2 regions of the Microlunatus sp. YIM B11417 genome follow, and region 1 is predicted to be linked to the other one. Evidence: riboswitches for the same ligand, from Rfam matches in the RefSeq annotation. Region 1 holds a riboswitch; the other holds the start of a gene.
The links. A riboswitch is a leader RNA that binds a small molecule or an ion and turns the genes downstream of it on or off. The one in region 1 is predicted to bind thiamine pyrophosphate.
Positions count from the first base shown of each region.

Region 1 (3,593 bases):
TCGGCCGCCGGCGCGCGCGAACTGGCGAAGGGCGCCGAGAAGTCGGGCGAGGGCGCGGTGAAGCTCGGCAAGGGCGCGGACGAACTTCGTCGCGGCGCCGCGCAGAACGCCGGCGGAGTTGCGGAGTACACCAAGGGCGTGGCTGGTCTGAATACCGGGCTCAAAGGCTACAAGGCCGGCATGGAGGAGCTCGCCAAGAAGGGCATCACGTGCCCACCCGAGATTCCGAAGCCGTCCTGCCCGGTCTTCCTGGCAGGCTTCAAGGCCGGAGCGGGAGCCGCGGTCGAGGGGCTGGAGCGCGAGGATGGCGACCACCCGAGCCTGATGCAGCTGTCCGCGTCGCTGGCCGCCGGCGGTGGCGAACTGGCGACGGCTGCGCAGGGGTTGAGCGACGGCATCGCTGAACTGGTCGACGGTGTCGGCGAGTTTGTCGGAGGACTGCAGCAACTGGCCGCCGGCAATCAGAAGCTCGCCGGCGGTCTTGATCAACTCGCCGTCGGCGGTGATCAACTCGCGAAGGGTTCCACGCAGGTGGCCGGCGGGACCAAGGCACTCGCGGGCGGTCTTGATCAACTGGCCGACGGTGGTGATCAACTGGCCGACGGGACCGGGCAACTGGCGACCGGCACGAAGCAGCTGGCCGGCGGGCTTGATCAACTCGCGGACGGGACCGGGCAGTTGGCGGACGGGATGCCCGCCTTGTCCAAGGGGATCGGACAGCTCGCTGATGGCGCAGCCGACCTGAAGACCGGCACGGCTCAGCTGAGTGACGGCGCCGGGCAACTGGCTGACGGGACCGGGCAGTCCGCCTCGGGGGCGGCGGACCTGAACAAGGGCGTCGGGCAGTTGGCCGACGGCGGTGATCAACTGGCCGACGGCACCACGAAGCTTGCCGAGGGGCTGGCCGAGGGCGCCGAGAAGCTGCCCAGTTACACCAAGGCCGACCGGACGGCGCTGGCCGACGTGGTCTCGACGCCGGTCACCTCGGAGCGGCCGGACCAGGCGTTCGCGGACAGCGCGACGACCACCTTCCTCGCCGTCTTCGCGCTCTGGATCGGCGCCCTGGCGACGTACCTGATCGTGCAGGCGGTCAGCTCACGGGTGCTCACCTCGATGAAGTCCTCGCTCCGGATCGCGCTCGAGGGCTGGCTGCCCGGCGTGATCATCGCGGCCGTCCAGTCGGTCGTGCTGGCGGTCATGCTCCAGGTGCTGCTCGAGCTCTCGGCCGGCCAGACCGTGGGCCTGATCGGCTTCACCCTGCTCGGCGGCCTGACCTTCGTCGCGGTGAACCACGCCCTGGTCGCCTGGTTCGGCGGGGTCGGCCGGTTCGTCTCGGTGATCATGGTCGTGCTGGCCACCGCCGGTGCCATCACGGCCGCGGTGCCCGCCGTCTTCGACGTGATCCGGCCCCTGCTGCCGCTCACCCCGGCCCTGGACGGGATGCGCGCGATCGTCACCGACGGACCGGGCGTCAGCTCGGCCATCCTGTCCCTGCTGGCCTGGCTGATCGTGGGTCTGGGCGCGGGTCTGCTGGCCGTGGCACGGCGCCGGATCCTGCAGCCGCTCGCCGCGAGCCCCGCCTGACCTCCTACCGCCCCCAACCCGCTGACCGGGCACAAAAGCAGCCGTTTCGACGGCGTGTCACCGCACATGTGCCCGGTCGACGGGTGGCGCGAGCGTCGTCACGTGGGCGGGCGACAGGTGGCCGGGCGAAGGGGATCGGGCGACCGGTGGGCTGCTTGGCTGTCGCGATTTCTCTTGACGTCAGCCACATCTTGCCGCTGCCACGCGGCAACGGCCCGTCCGCAGTGAAATCGTGACAGCGGATCGCGCGCTCGACCCGGATGGTCGTGCGAGGGCGGCGTCACGACCCGGCCGTACGGGTCGGGTCGGTGCAACCCACGGCCGGGTCTGACCGGCCCAGGGTTCCACGGTGTGGGACTGGCGCGACCCGGAACGAGGTGGGTGACGTACCTTCAGGTTGAGCACGGGAGTCCGGTGAGCCGGGCTGAGAGGGAGTACTCGAACTCCGACCGTTGAACCTGATCTGGGTCATGCCAGCGCAGGAAGCGAACTTGGGTGGGGCAGCGTGCCCCGGTCCCCGTGCCGACGAGAAGGCAAGGGGGACCCTATGACCAAGATCATCGACGACCCGATGCGGTTCGGCGTCGGGGCTCGGGTGACCGTGGCGGTGATGACCGACCGGTACGTCGACGTCATCACGACCGCCTTACAGACAACGGATCCGGGCGACCTCGTGGTCCGAACCGGCGATGTCAGCACCTATCTCGGTGGCAGCGAGAGCGAGCTGCTGCGCTACCTGACCGACCTCGCCGCCGCCATCGCCGCGACCGGCGAGCACGCCTCGGTGACGGTGCACCTGTCCCGCGGCTGCCCGGGCGAGGTGGTCTGCGACCTGCCGGGCGGGGCGGGGCCGCGCCCGGTCGACGTACCGGAAGGCAGAGAGACCGGGCGCTTCGCCGCGGCCGAGTGGGCGCTCTATCCGCTGGCCGACGACGTCCGGGCCGGGGTCGAGCCGGACCACATGCGCGACATCTATGCGGCGATCGAGCTGGCCAAGGCCAACGGGACGTTCCGGGCGTCGGAGCACTTCGTGACCCGGCTGGAGGGCGACCTCGGCACGGTGCTGGCCACGGTCTTCGCCGGCTGGGTGATGGTCGGCCGCAGCGTCCAGCACGTCACCAGCCACCTGACCGTCTCACTGAACAGCCCGTCCCATGGCTGACCGGGCCAAGATCAACAAGAGGCTGCCGCTGCGCGACATCGTCCTGATGGTGATGCTCGGCGTGGTCTTCGGCTTCCTCTACTGGGCGTTGGTGCAGGCCTGGAACCTGCTCGCGGTCGCGATGGGGCCGGCCGGTGATCTTGCTCAGCATCTGCTGCTCGGCGGCTGGCTGCTGGTCGCGCCGATCGCGCTGGCGATCATCCGGCGCCCGTTCGTCGGGATCATCGCCGAGGTGATCGCCTCGATCGTCGAGGTGGTCTTCCTCGGCTCGCCGGTCGGCCCGCTGCTGGTGGTCGCGGCGGCGCTGCAGGGTGCCGGCAGCGAGCTGCCGTTCGCGATCACCCGCTATCGGCGGTTCAATTGGCTGACGTACGCGCTCTCCGGGCTGCTCGGCGCCGGGCTGGTGTTCGTCTTCTCGGCGTTCCGGTACGCCTGGTTCGGCCAGGACATCCTGCTGCTCCGGCTCGGCCTGCAACTCGCCTCCGGTCTGGTGCTCGGCGGCCTGCTGGCCAAGATCATCGTCGACGCGCTGCTCCGGACCGGCGTCCTGGACCAGTTCGCAATCGTCCGCGAGGCAGGCCGTGCCCGCTGAACCGGCCGTCCACGCCGCCGGGCTGACCGCGCGCTACCCCGGCGGCGGTCGGCTCGGTCCGATCGACCTCGTCGTCCGACCGGGCGAGTACGTCCTCGTGCTGGGCCCGTCCGGGTCCGGCAAGTCGACGCTGCTCCGGCTGCTGCACGGCGCGGTACCGCAGGCGATCGACGCCGAGGTCGCCGGCGAGCTCCGGGTGGCCGGCCGGCGGGTCGCCGACCACGAGATCGCCGACCTGGCCGATCGGGTCGGCGT
Region 1 is NZ_JCAMPJ010000004.1:328,870-332,462, forward strand. Features, by position in the region: gene AC6CCG_RS21020 (YhgE/Pip domain-containing protein) at 1-1,584, shown strand, start outside; TPP riboswitch at 1,978-2,086, shown strand; gene AC6CCG_RS21025 (YkoF family thiamine/hydroxymethylpyrimidine-binding protein) at 2,132-2,746, shown strand; gene AC6CCG_RS21030 (ECF transporter S component) at 2,739-3,338, shown strand; gene AC6CCG_RS21035 (ABC transporter ATP-binding protein) at 3,328-3,593, shown strand, end outside.

Region 2 (3,593 bases), 310 kb from region 1:
CGCCACCGCGGCCGCGAGGGCGACCCGACGTTCCTCTCCGCCCGACAGCTGGTACGGATCCGCGCCGCGCAACCGGTCCAGCCCGAGGGCGACGAGCAGCGTCTCCGCCCGCCGCCGCGCGACCGCCAGCCGCTCCGGGTCGTCCGCGTAGATCGCCTCGCTGGTCGCCAGCACCTCCGCCTCGACGGTCCGACGGGTCAGTTGCTGCTCCGCATACTGCGGCTGCCAGGCCACGACGCGGGCCAGTTCCCGGGACCGCCGGGCCAGCCGGTCCAGCGGGAACTCGCCGCCGTCCCGGGGTACGGCCAGCTCTCCGGTGTCGGCCGGCCGGAGTCCGGCCAGTGCCCGGAGCAGGGTGGACTTCCCGCTGCCGCTCCGCCCCGACACCGCGACCAGGGCGCCCGGGCGGAGGTCCAGGTCCAGTCCTGTCACCAAGGGACGCGGCTCGGCCCCGGGCGAACCGAGTCCCAGCCCGCGCACCCGAAGAACGGCCCCCGCGTCATCGCGAGCCGACGCTGTCGTCGACCCGCCGGTCGGCCGGGTCCAGTCGATCCGTACCGGCTCGGGCGGCGGTTCGCCCGGCACCCAGACGCCGGCCGCGAGCAGTTCGTCCCGTTGCTCCGCCAGCACGGTCCGGGCCGGGCCGTCGGCGATCAGCCGGCCGTCCGGCCCGAGCACCAGCATCCGGTCGCAGAAGTCGAGCCAGTCACCGGGGCGGTGGTCGACCACGACCACGGTGATCGGCCGGTCGGCGACGGCTTCGATCACGGCCTCCCGAACCGTCCGGGCGCCGTCCGGGTCGAGCATCGCAGTCGGCTCGTCGAGCAGCAGCAGCTCGGGGGCGAGGGCGAGCGCGCCGGCCAGCGCGAGCCGCTGCAGTTCCCCGCCGGACAGGTCGGTGGACCGTCGCGCCGCCGGGTACGGAAAGCCGACAGCCGCCAACGCCCGCCGCGTCCGGTCGGCGATCTCCCGTCGTTCCAGCCGCCGGTTCTCCGGGCCGAACGCGACGTCCCGCCCGGCGTGCTCGGCCACCACCGCGTGGGTCGGGTCCTGCAGCAGCAGGCCGGCTCGCCCCGGACGATCCTCACCGGACCGCCGCAACTCCCCGGTCAGCTCACCGAGGCTCTCATCGGCCAGCCCGGCGAGCAGCCGCAGCAGTGTGGACTTGCCCGACCCGCTGGCGCCGGCGAGCAGCACCCGCTCGCCGGGTCGCAGGGTCAGCGTCAGGTCGCGCAGCGTCGGCTCCCGGCGCCCGTGCGGCCGCCAGGTCAGCCCGGTCGCGGTGGTCTCGCTCGAAACGTCTCGCAACTCCGCCACGGCTCAGCCCCGAACCGGAACTGCCGTGCGCGGGAACGGCTCCACGCCTACACCTGATGCGCGGCGGCGCGCTCCCGGCCGGGCGGGAACGGTGCCAGCACGCCGGTCGCGGCGAGTGCCTTGACCAGGGCCAATCCGACCAGGCCGCCGAGCAGGGCGCCGGAGATCATCATCGTCACCGCGTACAGCAGGATGTAGGGCACGGCCCATTCCTGGTAGTAGGTCAGCCACTCGTACGGCGTCTCCAGCAGGCCGGCCAGAATCCCGCCGAGCATCGCCGACAGGGCGGTGAACCGCCGGTAGCCGAAGATCAGGAAGCCGAGCTCGACGCCGATGCCCTGGAACAGGCCGGAGCCGAGCGTGCTGATGCCCCACTGACCGCCGAGCAGCGGTTCGACGCTCGCCCCGACCAGCATGGCCAGCAGCGCCGCGCCGGGCCGGCGGATGATCAATCCGCCCACGACGGCCGGCAACCACCAGAATCCGCCGAGCAGCCCGGCCAGCGGCGGCAGAGCGAGGAACAGCGGTCCGGTCAGGTTGCTCACCTGCGCCCAGCCGATGAAGGCGATGCCGAACGCGACGCCGATCATCACGGCGGTGATCAGATCGACGGTACGCCAGCGCAACAGCGGCCCGACCGCGCGATGCGGGTCGGTCGAGGTGGTTTCGGTGGTCATGATCATGGTCCTTCCAACGGTCGATGGAAGGGAAAGCCGGACGGTGGCCCGTCGCGGCTCGAGAAAGGCCCGACTCCCTACGCCGGTGTCAACCGGATCAGGTTCGAGGGTCTGCGATGTGTCGCACTCTCAGCGCCCTACGGCGCTCCCCTGTCGTTCAACACCACGATAACGCCCACCGCACAACTTCCTCGAACTGGTGGCTTGTGCAGGGTTCCGGTGGGCCGGGCGGCTCGGTAGTCTGAGCCCTTCGGATCCGAGCCGGGTGCCCTGAGCACCCATGGGAGGGCGCTCGGATCCGAAGGTTTGACAACGGACGTTGATCGGGGACGTTCGCCGTTGAAGCAGGACACGCGCAGGGGGCCCGATGGCGCGTTGAGGAGGTCCTACTCGGTGTCAGGCCGACCCACACCCTCATCCGACTCACCCAACCCGCGACGCGCGGCGGCACCGCCCCCGCAGAGCGGACCCCCCGACCACAAGGGCACCCCACCACCCCGCAAGACCGGCCTTCGGCGCCTCCTGGTGATCGGCGCCGGTTTCGGCCTGTCGCTGGCGGTCAGCACGACCGCCGTGATCGGTCAGCACCAGCCGGTCAACTCGAGTGTCGCGCCCGGTAGCCGGATCATCCTGCCGGGCGTCTGGAGCGCCGGCGCCGAGGAACCCGGCCGGTCCGAGGCCGAGCGCCTGGCCAAGGAACGGCAGGAGGAACTGGACCGGATCCGGCTGGAGGCCGAGCAGAACCAGCAGCCGACGGATCCGCCGACGACCAACGAGCCGCCGGCCACCCCGCCGACCGAGCAGCCGTCGACCGACGAGCCGCAGGACCCGACGCCACCGCCGGAGACCTCCCGCACCCCGCAGGGACAGTCCGGCGAGCGCGGCGAACCGTCCGGCGAGACGGGCGCGCCGACCGGACGATCCACCGCAGGCCGTACCGCGACGCCGAAGGACACTCAGACCAGGAAGCCGGCGCCGAAGCAGACTCAGCCGACCAAGCCGCCGGCCGTCAAGGAGCCGACGAAGGCACCGTCGACCAAGGAACCGGAGCCCACCAGGGCTCCGACCAAGGCCCCTGAGCCGACCCGGGATCCCGAGCCGACCAAGGCGCCGACCACCAAGGCTCCCGAGCCGACCGAGGATCCGGAACCGACGCGGAAGCCGACGCCGACCGACGATCCGGAGCCGACCAAGGAACCCACCAAGGAGCCGACCAGCAAGCCGACCAAGCCGCCCAAGGGCGACGACGACGATGACGACGATCGGGACTGCAAGATCATCGACCTGCTCGGCCTCGTCTGCATCTGAGCCAGTGCCGACACGGCACTGAACAGCCGAAAGCCCTGAGTCTCAACGACGAGACTCAGGGCTTTCGGTTCATGATCACCAGTCGTGTACGGTCCCGTCGGCCAGCCGGTTGAACGGCAGATAGGCCGTCTGGTACGGGTACTTGCCGGCCTCGTCCACGTCGAGCTCGACCCCGATCCCGGGCTGATCACCCGGATGCAGGTAGCCGTCGTCGAACGTGAACGTCTGCTGGAACGTGGCGTTGGTCTTGTCGCCGTGCTTCATGTACTCCTGGATCCCGAAGTTGTGGAT
Region 2 is NZ_JCAMPJ010000004.1:22,439-26,031, forward strand. Features, by position in the region: gene AC6CCG_RS19670 (ATP-binding cassette domain-containing protein) at 1-1,317, opposite strand, end outside; gene AC6CCG_RS19675 (ECF transporter S component) at 1,365-1,994, opposite strand; TPP riboswitch at 2,052-2,156, opposite strand; gene AC6CCG_RS19680 (hypothetical protein) at 2,520-3,302, shown strand; gene manD (D-mannonate dehydratase ManD) at 3,378-3,593, opposite strand, start outside.
Region 2: another riboswitch for thiamine pyrophosphate. It lies ahead of AC6CCG_RS19675 (ECF transporter S component); the one in region 1 lies ahead of AC6CCG_RS21025 (YkoF family thiamine/hydroxymethylpyrimidine-binding protein).